One region of the Micromonospora sp. WMMD812 genome, then DNA from elsewhere that is predicted to be linked to it. Evidence: riboswitches for the same ligand, from Rfam matches in the RefSeq annotation. Region 1 holds a riboswitch; each other region holds the start of a gene.
The links. Region 1 has a riboswitch for cobalamin ahead of cobN (cobaltochelatase subunit CobN). Riboswitches for the same ligand answer to the same signal wherever they lie in the genome.
Positions count from the first base shown of each region.

Region 2: another riboswitch for cobalamin. It lies ahead of O7603_RS32890 (CbtB domain-containing protein); the one in region 1 lies ahead of cobN (cobaltochelatase subunit CobN).
Region 3: another riboswitch for cobalamin. It lies ahead of O7603_RS32210 (hypothetical protein); the one in region 1 lies ahead of cobN (cobaltochelatase subunit CobN).

Region 1 covers NZ_CP114904.1:458,585-463,065, reverse strand. Annotated here, with positions in the region: gene cobN (cobaltochelatase subunit CobN) at 1-2,120, opposite strand, end outside; cobalamin riboswitch at 2,409-2,538, opposite strand; gene O7603_RS02025 (MBL fold metallo-hydrolase) at 2,719-3,444, shown strand; gene O7603_RS02020 (hypothetical protein) at 3,509-3,844, opposite strand; gene O7603_RS02015 (hypothetical protein) at 3,952-4,481, shown strand, end outside.
Region 2 covers NZ_CP114904.1:7,113,864-7,118,344, reverse strand. Annotated here, with positions in the region: gene O7603_RS32905 (NUDIX hydrolase) at 1-396, opposite strand, end outside; gene O7603_RS32900 (hypothetical protein) at 533-1,645, shown strand; gene O7603_RS32895 (histidine phosphatase family protein) at 1,703-2,272, opposite strand; cobalamin riboswitch at 2,361-2,503, shown strand; gene O7603_RS32890 (CbtB domain-containing protein) at 2,535-2,753, shown strand; gene O7603_RS32885 (CbtA family protein) at 2,771-3,529, shown strand; gene O7603_RS32880 (iron ABC transporter permease) at 3,944-4,481, shown strand, end outside.
Region 3 covers NZ_CP114904.1:6,990,124-6,994,604, forward strand. Annotated here, with positions in the region: gene O7603_RS32205 (ribonucleoside-diphosphate reductase subunit alpha) at 1-1,546, opposite strand, end outside; cobalamin riboswitch at 1,681-1,894, opposite strand; partial or broken gene O7603_RS32210 (hypothetical protein) at 2,059-2,412, opposite strand; cobalamin riboswitch at 2,660-2,881, opposite strand; gene aceB (malate synthase A) at 3,060-4,481, opposite strand, start outside.

The DNA of each region.
Region 1 (4,481 bases):
GCCGCCTCGTCGAGGCCGTAGCCGGCGGCGAGGGCCTGCCGCAGGCCGGGCAGCGCGCGGCTGCCGCCCCAGACCTGCGGCGCGCGCAGCACCGCCAGGACCAGGTTGACCCGGGGCTCGCCGGTGGGCGCGGCGGCCAGGACGTGCAGGCCGTCGCGGATCTGCACGTCCTTGACCTCGCACAGGTACCCGTCGAGGTGCAGCACGAAGTCGTCGAAGTCGTCGGCGTCGGGCATGTGCTCGGCGTGCAGGTCGTGGTGCAGCTCGGCGGCGCGGACCAGCGCCCAGATCTGCGCCCGCACGGTCGGCACCTTCGCCGGGTCGAGGGCCTGCACGGTGGCGTACTCGTCGAGCAGCTGCTCCAGCTTCGCCAGCTCGCCGTACGTCTCGGCGCGGGCCATCGGCGGCACCAGGTGGTCGACGACCACGGCGTGCGCGCGCCGCTTGGCCTGGGTGCCCTCGCCGGGGTCGTTGACGATGAACGGGTAGACCAGCGGCAGGTCGCCGAGGACGGCGTCCGGGGCGCAGTCGGCGGCGAGCCCGAGGCCCTTGCCGGGCAGCCACTCCAGGGTGCCGTGCTTGCCGAGGTGCACGACGGCGTCCGCGCCGAAGCCGCCGTCGGCCGGGGGCGCGGCGAGCCACCGGTACGCGGCCAGGTAGTGGTGGCTCGGCGGCAGGTCCGGGTCGTGGTAGATGGCGATCGGGTTCTCGCCGAAGCCGCGGGGCGGCTGGATGAGCAGCACCACATTGCCGAAGCGCAGCCCGGCGAGCACGACGTCGCCGCCGTCGGTGTAGAGCGCGCCGGGCGGCTCGCCCCAGTGGGCGCGCATCCGTTCCCGCAGCTCGCCGGGGATCTGGTCGAACCAGCGCCGGTAGACCTCGCCGGGCACCCGGGCCTCGGCGGCGGCGAGCTGCTCCGGGGTGAGCCATTCGACGTCGTGGCCGCCGGCGGCGATGAGCGCGTGGATCAGCGCGTCCCCGTCGTCGGGCGGCGGCGCGTCGCCGAGGTGGTAGCCGGCCTCGGCGAGCTGGGCGAGCAGCCGCACCGCGGAGGCGGGGGTGTCCAGGCCGACCGCGTTGCCGACCCGGGAGTGCTTGGTCGGGTACGAGCTGAGCACGACGGCGAGGCGCTTGTCGGCGTTCGGCAGCCGGCGCAGCCGGCTCTGGCGGACGGCGATGCCGGCGACCCGGGCGGCGCGTTCGGGGTCGGCGGCGTACACCGACAGGCCGTCGGGGTCGATCCGCTTGAACGAGAACGGCACGGTGATGATCCGGCCGTCGAACTCGGGAACGGCCACCTGCATGGCCGCGTCCAGTGGGGACAGCCCGGCGTCCGAGGCGGCCCACTGGTCGCGGGTGCTGGTCAGGCAGAGCGCCTGGATAACCGGTACGTCCAGCGCGGCGAGCGCGCCGACGTCCCAGGCGTCCTCGTCGCCGCCGCCCGACGCGTCGGCGGCGACGGTGCCGCCGGCGGCGAGCACGGTGACGAGCAGGGTGTCGCAGCGGGCGAGCAGGTCGTACGGGCCGTCGCCGGCGGTCAGCCCGCGCAGCGAGCCGCAGTAGACGGGCAGCGGGTTGCCGCCGGCCGCCTCGACCGCGTCGGCGAGGGTGTCGACGAACCCGGTGTTCCCGGCGAGCGCGTGCGCCCGGTAGAAGACGATCCCCACCGTGGGGCGGTCCGGGTGCGCCGGGCGGTCGCCGTGGACACCGTGGGTCGGGGTGGGCGCCGGCGGCGCGAAGCCCTCACCGGTGAGCAGCACCGTGTCGGAGAGGAACCGGGCCAGCTCGGCCAGGTTGGCGGGGCCGCCCTCGACCAGGTACGCGAGCGCCTGGGTGGCCACCCCGGACGGCACGGTGGACGCCGCCATCAGCTCCGCGTCCGGCACCGACTCGCCGCCGAGCACGACCGTGGGCACGCCGGAGGCGAGCACCGCGGCGAGCCCGTCCGGCCACGCCGGGGGGCCGCCGAGCAGCCGTACGACGGCGAGGTCGACGCCGTCGAGCAGCGCGGGCACGGAGTCGGCGTCGACGCGGGCCGGGTTGGCCAGCCGGTAGTCGGCGCCGCTGGCGCGGGCGGCCAGCAGGTCGGTGTCGGCGGTGGAGAGCAGCAGGGTGCGCACGGACAGCTCCGGAGAGTGACGCCCGGATCGCCGCGTGGGCGGCCGGGCGGGCGGGTGGGCGCGGGGTCAGCGACCGCGTCGGGCCGCCGGCGGGGTCGTCGGCCACGGGCCGACGCCGACGGGCGGCGCGGGGCGTACGTCAGTGGCCGGCGCGGCCGGATGCGAGGCCGACGTCTCCGCCGGAGGTGAATGCGGGCCGGTCACGGCGATCGCCGGCGGCGCTGCGGACGCGGTGCGTCATCGGGTCCTCCTCGGGTGTCCACGCCCTGGGGTACGTCCCGACGGCCGAAGTATCCTGGCTCCCGGATCGACGCTCACCCCCGGCCTTCCAACCGCGCACGCACGGCCGTGGCTCACGAGGGGGGATCGCTCCCCGGTGACAGTGGCGGGACCGCGCCGGAATCGCACCGGCTTCCTTCACTGCCGTCAGGCCGCGAATGCTGCCACACCCGTCCGACGCCGGTCAACGCCGCCCCCGCTGGTCACCGTCGCCCAAACCATCGATTGATGACGATGTCGGAGTGGAACGCCCGGTGTGGACGGTGGCCGGGCATAGGATCGGGCCGGCACGAGCGACCGGCTCGGATCGACGGGGAGGATGACGGCCATCATCGCCATGCGGTTCCACCATCTCGCCGGTCGCGTCTGGCTCTGCCCGGGCGATCCGGACCCGGAGGCCGTCCAGGCCGGCGTCGCCGTCGTGGCCGACGAACGCGGCAGTGTGCTGATCGACGCGGGGCAGAGCCCGGCGCACGCCCGCGAGATCCGCGCCGCCCTGGACGCCGCCGGGCTGCCGCCGCCGCGCTGGCTGGTCTACACCCACCACCACTGGGACCACGTCTGGGGCGCCTGCGCCTGGCCCGGCGTGGAGATCGTGGGACACGTCACGGGTGGCGAGTTGCTGCGGGCCGAGGCGGCCCGGCCGTGGAGCCACCGTTACCTACGCGAGCAGGTCCGCGCCAATCCGCGGCTCGCCCCGAGCTTCCGGGCCCGGGCGTTCGCGGTGGACTCCTGGGACGACTTCGCGGTGCTGCCGCCCACCCGCACCTTCACCGACGAGGAGGAGCTGCCGGTCGGCGTACGGCTGCGGCACGTCGGCGGCGCGCACGCGCCGGACTCGACAGTGGTGCTGGTGCCGGACTCCGGCGTCATGCTCCTCGGCGACTGCTACTACCCGCCACCCGCGCACCTGCGCGAGCCCGCGGACGGCCTCGACGTCGCGCTGCTCCGCCGGCTGCTCGACGAGGACTACCGGTGGTACGTGTCGAGCCACGGCGACGCGATGACCCTGGAGCAGGCCCGGGCGGAGATCGACGGCGCCTGAGCCGGCACGCCGGCGCCCATCCCGGGTCGCGCGTCATCCGGCGGCCGGCGGGGCGCGGGACCGGTCAGCGCATCCGGCGCTCCGGGTGGGCCCGGTTCCAGGCGCGCATCCGCTCGGGGTAGCCGGTGCGGGCGGCCTCGTACAGCGGGACGGCGCGGCGGCGGGCGATGTCGGCCGCCGCCCGCGGCGAGCCGGTGCGCCGACGGATCCATTCGCCGTCGTGGGCGATCGCCACCACCGTGGTGTCGGTCGCCGTGGTCTCCGGCTCCAGGTAGAACTCCACACCCTGCCGGCTGGTGACGAACGCCTCCAGCGCGGCGAGGTCCTCCCGGGTCGCCTCCCGGTCGAGCTTCGTCGGTGCCCCGTGGGCGGCGCGTGACCGCCGGTTGAACCAGCCCATGCCCCCTCCTCTCCTCGGTGCTCCTCCAGTGCAGCACCGTTTCCTGTCAATCCGCTGCGAGCCGGATGGGAGCGACCTGACCCCGGCGACCTCGGTAGGGTCGGGCCGTGGCCGGAGTGACGGTGGCGGTGCGGGCGGCCGCCGACAACGCTCAGTGGTGCGGCAGCGTGTGCGCCAGCCACGGCCTGGCCGGGCGGACCGACGCGGACGCCTGGTCGGTGCCGCGCCGCTCGCCGCCCTGGTACCCGGACGCCGTCACGCTGCGGCCCGGGGTCCGCGCCGCCGTCCTGCTGAACCGCATCGACGACGGCCCGGGCGCGTCGGTGAAGGACAGCTTCGCCGACCTCGACCTCGCACCGTACGGCTTCCGCGTGCTCTTCGCCGCCGACTGGATCCACCGGCCACCCGCCGACCCGCCGGCGCTGGGCGAGCCTGCCGCCGACGCGCCCGCCGCTCGCCGGCCCGGGACCGGGCGGTCCGCCGCTCAGCGGCCCGGCGCCGTGCCGCTGACTCCGGTGACCAGCCCGGACCGGTTGGCCGCCTGGGCGGCCGCGCACGGCGGCGGCGCGCTGTTCCGCCCGGAGTTGCTGGCCGACCCCCGGGTGACCGTGCTGGCCCGGTACGCGCCCGACGGGTC
Region 2 (4,481 bases), 480 kb from region 1:
GCCCGTGCCCGGCGTCATCAGTGGCAACGCCTGCGCGAGCGAGAGGAACGCGCACTCGCGTACCTCGCCGTTGGCCAGCCGGATTGCGACGTCGTCGGGCACCTGGCCGCAGTCGAAGAGGAAGTAGACCATCGGTTCCGCCCGGTACCGGTGGGTCGGCAGCCAGTCGACGACGAGCAGCCGAGCGGGCACGACACGCACACCGATCTCTTCGGCCACCTCCCGGGCACAGGCTTGCTCGGGAGTCTCACCAGCTTCGACGTCGCCGCCCGGCGGCACCCAGTCCGGCCGGTAGGTTGGCTGGGTCAGCAGAATCCGGCCCTGCTGGTCGGCGATGAGCGCGTCGGCCACCACGGTCACCGGGGTTATGGAGCTGACGCCTGCGGGGCGCGTCAAACCGGACCCTCCGAAATCTCGGCCATGAACCAGGCGGGCACCGGCCGGGCGATCTCCCTCGACATCAGGGACAGCGTCATCCGTTCCGCGCGGCATTGCCCAGATAAAGCGACGATTGTTCACATAGCCTGACTATATGCACATGGCCGAACCGGATCCGGAGCGGGCCGACGACGAGCGGAAGCGTGTCGAGAACGCGGTCCGCCCGCGCCGCGAGCCGCCTGCGATGGTGCCGTTGCGGCATGCGATCACCAGCGCCATCGGTCCACTGCTCGTCGCGCTGATCATCGGGAGCGGGTTCATCGCCGCCTACGTCGGCGCCCTGCACGACCCCAAGCCGAAGGACGTTCCGGTCGGCGTGATCCGCGGCGACCAGCCCGCGGAGAACCTCCTGGCCGCTGTCCGGACGCAGGGCCGGCAGCTCAAGGCGACCGAGTACGACGACCGCACCGCCGCCGAGCGGGCGCTCGACCGGCGCGAGATCTACGCGGTGCTGGCCAGCGCGAGCGACCCACCCGGACTGACCCTGACCATCGCCAGCGCCGCCGGGCCCCCGGCCACCGAGTTGATCAAACGGATTCTGACGGTCGCGACCCAACGCGCGCAGGTGCCGCTCACAGTGACCGACGCCGCACCTGTCGACGACGACGACCCACGCGGGGTGGTGCCGTTCTACATGGCCATCGGCCTGGTCATCGGCGGCTACTTCGGCGGCATCGCCCTCAATCTGACGTTGGGCACGGTGCCCCGCAACGTGGCCCGGGCGGGTCTGCGGATCAGCGGCCTCGCCCTGCACGCCGCCCTGCTCGGGCTCGCCGGTGCGCTCCTCGCCGGCCCCGGTCTGGGAGTCTGGGACCGGCACCTGGTCAGCCTCTTCGGCGCCGGGGCGCTCCTGGCCTTCGCCGCCGCGCTCTTCGCGGCCGCCGTGCAGAGCTGGCTCGCGCGGCTCGGCACCGGGTTGATCATCTTGTTGCTGGTGGTGCTGGGTAATCCCGGCTCCGGCGGCATCTACCCGCCCGAGTTCCTGCCCGGGTTCTTCCGGAGCGTCCACCTGTGGGACATCCCAGGGCTGGGCTCCGATCTGATCAAGTCGGTGATCTACTTTCCGGAAGCGGCCTTCTGGCCGGCGGCCAAGCTCGCCATCTGGTGCGTCGCCAGCATGATCGTGCTCTTCGCCGCCACCGTGGTCCTCGGTCGGCCGCGCGCCCGCGCCGCGCACGCCCGCGCCGACCGGACCGAACCGGGGTGATCCGCCACGGGCGGATCCGGTGGACCGCGGCGCCTCCGGGAGCGGCTTCCGGCTTGGTCAGGTCAACGGGCCGGCCGTCGTACGCAGCGTCCACCTGGCGGGACCACCACGAAGGACGGTCGCGGTGAGCGGGGCTATGTCGATCCGCCAGAACGACGCGGGCGTGGCGTGGATCGCGGTCACGATGCAGGCGCGGATCACCATCGGATGGGTGACGGCGATGATTGTGCGCGCCGCGTCGGGCAGCGCCCGCAGCCAACCCGCGGTCCGGTCCAGCAGGTCGCGCAGGCACTCGCCGCCGTGTGGCGCGGCAGCCGGGTCGGTCAGCCATGCGGCGATCGCGTCCGGCTCGCCCGCCGCGACCTCGTCGAGGGTACGGCCGGCCCAGGTGCCGAGGTCGCCGTCGCGCAGGTCCTCGTCGACGGTTGGCGTGAGCCCGAGCGCGGTGGCGGTCTGCACGCACCGTCGTGCCGGCCCGCAGCGCACCTCGTCGGCGCGGGGCAGCGCGCCGACGAGGGCGGTCGCGGCGGCCAACCCGTGCGCGTCGAGTGGCTCGTCCCGTGGAAAGGCGGCGGCGCGGGTGGCCGTGGTCGGTGCGTGGCTGACGAGGATCAGGCGACTGCTCATGCTGCCAACCTCCGACTCGTCGGTGTCGTCCGACAGGTTGCGACCATCACCGCTGCGGACGACGGCTCACCCGTTGACACCGCTCGCCGGCGTCCGTACCGTCCGGGGCACCAGCGTGACGGTCGGAGGAAGCCGGTGAAATCCCGGCACGGTCGCGCCACTGTAACCGGGCCTTGCGGGCGGAGCCCCACAAGGCCGGGAGTCAGACCCTCCCCGTCACGGCACCCACTATGGGACGCGTGATCCCGAGGAGGTCCATGTCATGGCAGACGTGTCGCTGCCCACCCCCACCGCCGTGCCGCTACCGGCCGCCGTGCCGCTGCGCCAGATCCTGCCCTGGGCGCTCTTCGGCACTCTGCTCGCGGCCGTGCTGCTCTACTTCGTCGGCGTCGAGCAGGGCGTCCTCTCCGTGTTCGCCGGCGAGACGGTGCACGAGTTCGTGCACGACGGACGCCACCTGCTCGGCTTCCCCTGCCACTGAGCCCGGCCGGAGACCTCATGCTGTCCGCACGCTCGCTCCTCGTCCGCGGCATGCTCGTCGGGCTCGCCGCCGGCGCCGCCGCCTTCCTCTTCGCCACCGCCTTCGGTGAGGGCCCGGTCGGCCAGGCCATCGACTTCGAAGCCGCCCACGCCGCCTCGCACGCCGGACACGCCGAGGCCGGCGAACCCGAACTGGTGAGCCGCACCGTACAAAGCACGGTCGGCCTCGCCACCGCCACCGTGGTGTACGGGGTCGCGCTCGGCGGCCTGTTCGCGCTCGCCTTCGCCGTCGCGTACGGCCGGATCGGCCGCTTCACCGCACGCGCGACCGCCGCGCTGGTCGCCCTCGGCGGCTTCGTGACCGTCGCGTTCGTGCCCTTTCTCAAGTATCCGGCCAACCCGCCGGCCACCGGCAATCCGGACACCCTCGGACAACGGACCGGCCTGTACTTCCTCATGATCGTCATCGCGGTCGCCGCCGGCCTGCTGGCCGTCTCCTTCGGACGCTGGCTGCACCCTCGACTCGGCGGATGGAACGCCACCATCCTGGCCGCCGTCGCGTTCGCCGTCGTCATCGCGATCGTCCACATCGCCCTGCCCACGATCAGCGAGGTGCCTGACGGGTTCCCCGCCCTGGTGCTCTGGAACTTCCGGCTCGCCTCACTCGGCACCCAACTCGTCACCTGGGCCACGCTCGGCCTGCTCTTCGGCGCGCTCGTCGACCGGCACGTCCACGCACGCGCGGTGCCGACCTCAGCGCCGGCGCTCTCGGCATGAGCCGAGGTCTGGCGCTCTCGGCGTGAGCCGAGGTCTGGCGCCCTCCGGCGACGCGCCGATCACGGACATCAGGTAGTCGGGTTCCGCGTCGCCCCCGTCGGTGGAGCCACCGCCGAGGCCCTTGGTCGCGGCGGTGGTCACCGGACGCGCGCTCGCGCGAAGGCCGACGACCGCCGCGTTGCCCGGGACCCACCACGACGTGCCAATCCGCCCGGACACGCGGCGGAGTTGCCGCCCTCCCCACCAGAGTGCGGCGGCGGCTGGGCGGACGAGCGCCCGGATCGGACCCCAGCTCGAACGCCGGGCATCTCGGATGTGAACAGGGGCGCATCGGCTTCCTCGAGCCTTGATCTTGCTGCTAGCTTGTTGCCAATATTGTGCAGAAGCAATAGTGGTGCAGCTAGGAGTGCGGCGATGACCACCAGCCTGCTGACGGAGCAGGATGACCCGCTCGGTGTCGCGGCGCAGCGACGCCGCACCGGGACATGGCTGCTCGTGCTGACGGTCGGGCTGGTCCTGACCGGGGTGGTCGCGGTCGGGTCCGGTGCCATCGGGATCCCTCCGGTGACCGTGGCGCGGATCATCGGGCACCAGCTGTTCGGGTTTCCCGGTGACGTGACCTGGACGCTGCCGCAGGAAGCCATCGTCTGGCAGGTCCGGCTGCCCCGGGTGCTGCTCGGCATGCTCGTGGGCGCCGGACTGGCGGTGTGCGGGGTGGCCCTGCAGGCCATGGTGCGCAACGTGCTGGCCGACCCCTATCTGCTCGGCATCAACTCCGGGGCCTCCAGTGGCGCCGCCGCGGCGATCCTGTTCGGCGCCGGCGCGGGTTTCGGGCAGTACGCCCTGTCCACCAGCGCCTTCGTCGGCGCGCTCGCGGCATCGTTGCTGGTCTTCCTGATCGCGCGCAGCGGCGGCCGGGTGACCTCGATTCGACTGCTGCTGTCCGGGGTCG
Region 3 (4,481 bases), 600 kb from region 1:
GCCCGACCGGACGCCAGCGGGGGTTCGACACCGCCGCCTGATCCGACGGGTAGTAGTTGATGTCGATCACCCGGTCGAGGAAGACCACCGCGGTACGGACCGTCGCCCGCAGCTTCTCCCAGTCGACGCCCTCGGCGGTGACATGGGCGCCGAGGTTGACCGAGCCGAGATTGCACACGGCGGTCTCCGCGTCGCTGTTCACCTCGAGGATCTCGGTGCAGAGGTTGGACAGGTGGATGGTGTTGCCGGGCAGGCCGGTCTGGTTGGACAGCCGGTTCGAGGCGTCCTTGAACGTCATCCACCCGTTGCCGGTCTGCGCGAGAGTCCGCATCATCCGCCCGTACAGATCCCGGGCCTTGACGGTCCGGACGGACTTCTTCTCTGCCGCCCGGTACGCCTCGTCGAACGCCTCGCCGAACAGGTCGGGCAGCTCGGGCGCGTCGGACGGGTCGATCAACGACCAGTCCCCGTCCGCCTCGACCCGCCGCATGAACTCGTCCGGGATCCAGTTCGCCAGATTGAGATTGTGCGTACGACGGGACTCCTCACCGGTGTTGTCCCGCAGCTCCAGGAACTCCTCGATGTCCGGGTGCCAAGGCTCGAGGTAGACGCAGGCCGCGCCCTTGCGCCGGCCACCCTGGTTGACCGCGGCCACCCCGGCGTCGAGCGTCTTGAGAAACGGCACGATGCCGTTCGACTTGCCATTCGTGCCGCGGATCAGCGCACCCCGGGACCGCACGCGCGACCACGAGATGCCGATCCCTCCCGAGAACTTCGACAGCTTGGCGACCTGGTGGTACCGCTCGTAGATCGAGTCGAGTTCGTCGCGCGGAGAGTCCACCAGGAAGCACGACGACATCTGGGTGTGCCGGGTCCCGGAGTTGAACAACGTGGGCGAACTCGGCAGATACGCCAGGCTGGACATCAGACGGTAGAACCCGATCGCCTCGCCCGGCGTCTGCGACAGCCCACAGGCGACCCGCAACAGCCAGTACTGCGGCGTCTCGACCACCAACCGCGACTCCGGATGCCGCAACAGGTACCGATCCGCGACCGTCCGCAGGCCGAAGTACTCGAACCGCAGATCCCCGTCCGGGTCCACGGCGTCGTCGAGCTTTCGCGCGTTACGCGCCACGAACGTCGCGGTCTCGTCCCCGATCAATCCCAGGCCATGGGCGTACGCGATGGACTGGCTGAAGCTCGCCACACCCTGCCCACGGACCTCCTTGTCCACGAACGCGGCCAGCAGCCGCGCCGCCAACTTCGAATACTGCGGCTCCTCGCCGATCAGCTCCGCCGCCGTCTGGATCGACAGCTTGTCCAGTTCGGCCGTGGTCGCCCCGTCGTACAGCCCGCTGATCGTCTTCGTGGCAACCCGTAGCGGGTCCACCTCGTCAAGGTCGGCGACCCACCGTTCCACCGCCTTGACGATCTTGTTGACGTCCACCGGCTCGGTGTGGCCGTTGCGCTTACGGACCCGCATCACATGCCGACGCTGCTCCGGCACTGCCTGGTCGGCTGCGGCCTTTTCCTGCGTCGCCGTCATGTCCCCCTCCTCACGCCTGTCCACGAGGTCGACGATCGCGCAGGAGGAACGCCACTGGTCGCCTGACGGCGCGCCCGCCATGACTGGCTGGCTGATGGCGTCGGCCGTCCCACGCGGCCTTCGACCGCCGCACGCGACGCGTGCGGCGCGCTGGCAGGTCTTCGGACTCGTGGGCGTGACAGGACACCTGTCGCCTACTGGCCGTCGCTTCCCAGACCTCGCGGTCCAGTGCTGTGTGACGGCGGTCGTTCCCACTCACCGCTGCGGGGCAGTCCCGGATTCACACCGGGTTCCCTCTTGCCTCGACTACCACCGACCGGTAGCCGAACCAGCTGCAAGTGACACCATATATGGGCGCGGCGAAGACTCCGCAACACCAGATGCTGTGTCGGCGTGTCGCAGCGGAGGGTCACGCAGATCTCGCCTCAGGTGAGCGCGCAACCACCGCTCGACCGTTCGTCACCGCCGCCGTTTGATGCTTGCTCTCGGCGCCAGACGGCCCGTGAGCCGCCTCACGCATCTGATGTCGCGGGACTTGTCGGGGCGGTCCCTTCCTCGAAGGAGCCGGCGCCCCGTAGGCGTTCCGCCTCGACCTGGGACGGCTCGCGCTCGACCGGCATTGGCCGGCTGGCGGCAGGCGATCGCTCGTGACCGCGCGGCCTGGGACTGGAGAACGTCGCCGCGATCCCGTACGAGGCCTTCCGCGAGGCCCGTCGCAGCGTGGCCAGGACGGCCGGACCGACCACGAGGATCGCCACGGTGTTGGTGATGGCGCGGCCGGTGTCCCATCCCGCGGTTGAGGTCAAGAGCGTGAAGATGGCGAACCGATGCAGGTTTTCCAGCACCGGGGCACCCGCGACGTAGGAGATGGGCCGATGTACGAGGCGAGTTCCCGCATCACGTCCTCGTCATCCGCCGGCCGGGCGTCGTCCGGGTCCACACTTGCCGCGGAGTGCCACGCGTCGGCGAATCCATAGCCCGGAGTGGTCGAGGACGTCATGTGCCGTGCAATTCCTTCCCGGTTCGGCGATCCCGGCTCGGGAAGGTGGAGGCAGGGCCGGAGATGCACCCGCCTCGCCCTGGGCCCTCCCGCGAGGCCGTCGGCGCGCATGCGACTGCACACGCGGCGTGGGCAGGTCTTCGGACTCGCGGGCGCCACCGGACGAATCCGGTCTCCTAGTGGCCGTCGCTTCCCGGACCCGGCGTGGCGTCCAGTGCGTGTGACGGCGGTCGTTCCCACTCACCGCTGCGGGGCAGTCCCGGATTCACACCGGGTTCCCTCTTACGACGCCCGGGCCGATCGGGCCCGCGCGAACCAACACCGGCTCCCATCCTGGAGCCACGATCCACGGCGGGTCGACGCACCAGGCCGCCGGCTGGCGCGGCGCCGATCCTCCTGCCACCCGTTCACCGTCCGCGCGGTGCCCTCTTGGCCTCGGGACTCCGACGGGCACGCCCCGGCCGGAGCCGGGAGGACCCGAGGTCCCCGGCTCCGGCACGGTGACGTCCTCTGTCAGCCGACCGGCATGGCGGGTATCCGGTCCGGACCGAGATGCCGGGCGTACGCGGCGGTGGTGAAGAACGCCGGTAGGTTCTCGCCGAGCGCGGTGTCCTCGACGATCCGCGCGGCCTGCTCGGCGCGGTCCCGGTCGCTGCCGTCGCGCTCCGCGGCCAGGGCGGCAAGCTCCTCCGCGAGGATCGACCGAACCAGGTCGTCGGTGACACGCCCGCCGTCGGCCAGCGGAGTGCCGTGATGCAGCCACTGCCAGACCTGGCAGCGCGCGATCTCGGCGGTCGCCGCGTCCTCCATCAGGTTCCACAGCGCCACCGCGCCGACACCGCCGAGCCAGGCGTCGATGTAGCGCAGCGCGACCGCGATGTTGGCCCGTAACCCCGCTGCGGTCGCCTGACCCGGCGTCTTGTCGACGGCGAGCAGGTCGACGGCGGTGACGCTGACGTCGTCCCGGAGCCGGTCGAGCTGATTCGGGCGCTCGCCCAGCACCGCGTCGAACTCCTCCCGACAGGCGTCCACCAGGCCCGGGTGGGCCACCCAGGAGCCGTCGAACCCGTCGCCTGCCTCTCGCTGCTTGTCCGCCCGCACTCGGCCGAGGGCCACCTCGTTGGCCTTCGGGTCCCGGCTGGGGATGTACGCGGCCATCCCCCCGATGGCGTGCGCTCCGCGTCGATGACAGGTGCGTACGAGCAGCTCGGTGTAGGCGCGCATGAACGGCACCGTCATGGTGATCTCAGACCGGTCCGGCAGGACGAAGTCCGGCCAATGCCCGAAGTTCTTGATCACGCTGAAGATGTAGTCCCATCGCCCGGCGTTCAGCCCCGCCGAGTGCTCGCGCAGCTCGTACAGGATCTCTTCCATCTCGAACGCGGCGGTGATGGTCTCGACCAGCGTGGTCGCCCGGATGGTGCCCTGCGGTAGTCCCAGGTAGCGCTGGGCGAACACGAAGATGTCGTTCCACAGCCGCGCCTCGCGTTGGCTCTCCAGCTTGGCCAGGTAGAAGTACGGGCCGGCGCCGATGTCGAGCTGCCGGCGGGCGCAGTGGAACAGGTAGAGCCCGAAGTCGACCAGGCTGGCGGAGATCGGCCGTCCGTCCACGGCGATGCCCTTCTCCACCAGGTGCCAGCCGCGTGGGCGGACCACGATCGTCGCCAGCTGGTCGCCGAGGGCGTACCGTTTGCCGCGCGCGTCGGTGAAGTCGATCCGCCGGTCCAGCGCGTTGATCAGGTTGAGCTGCCCGGCGATGACGTTGTGCCAGGTGGGGGCGGTGGCATCCTCGAAGTCGGCGAGCCACACCTTCGCCCCGGAGTTGAGCGCGTTGACGGTCATCTTGCGATCGGTGGGTCCGGTGATCTCGACCCGCCGGTCGAGCAGGCCAGGGGCAGGTGGCGCCACCCGCCAGCTGGGGTCGGCGCGGATCGC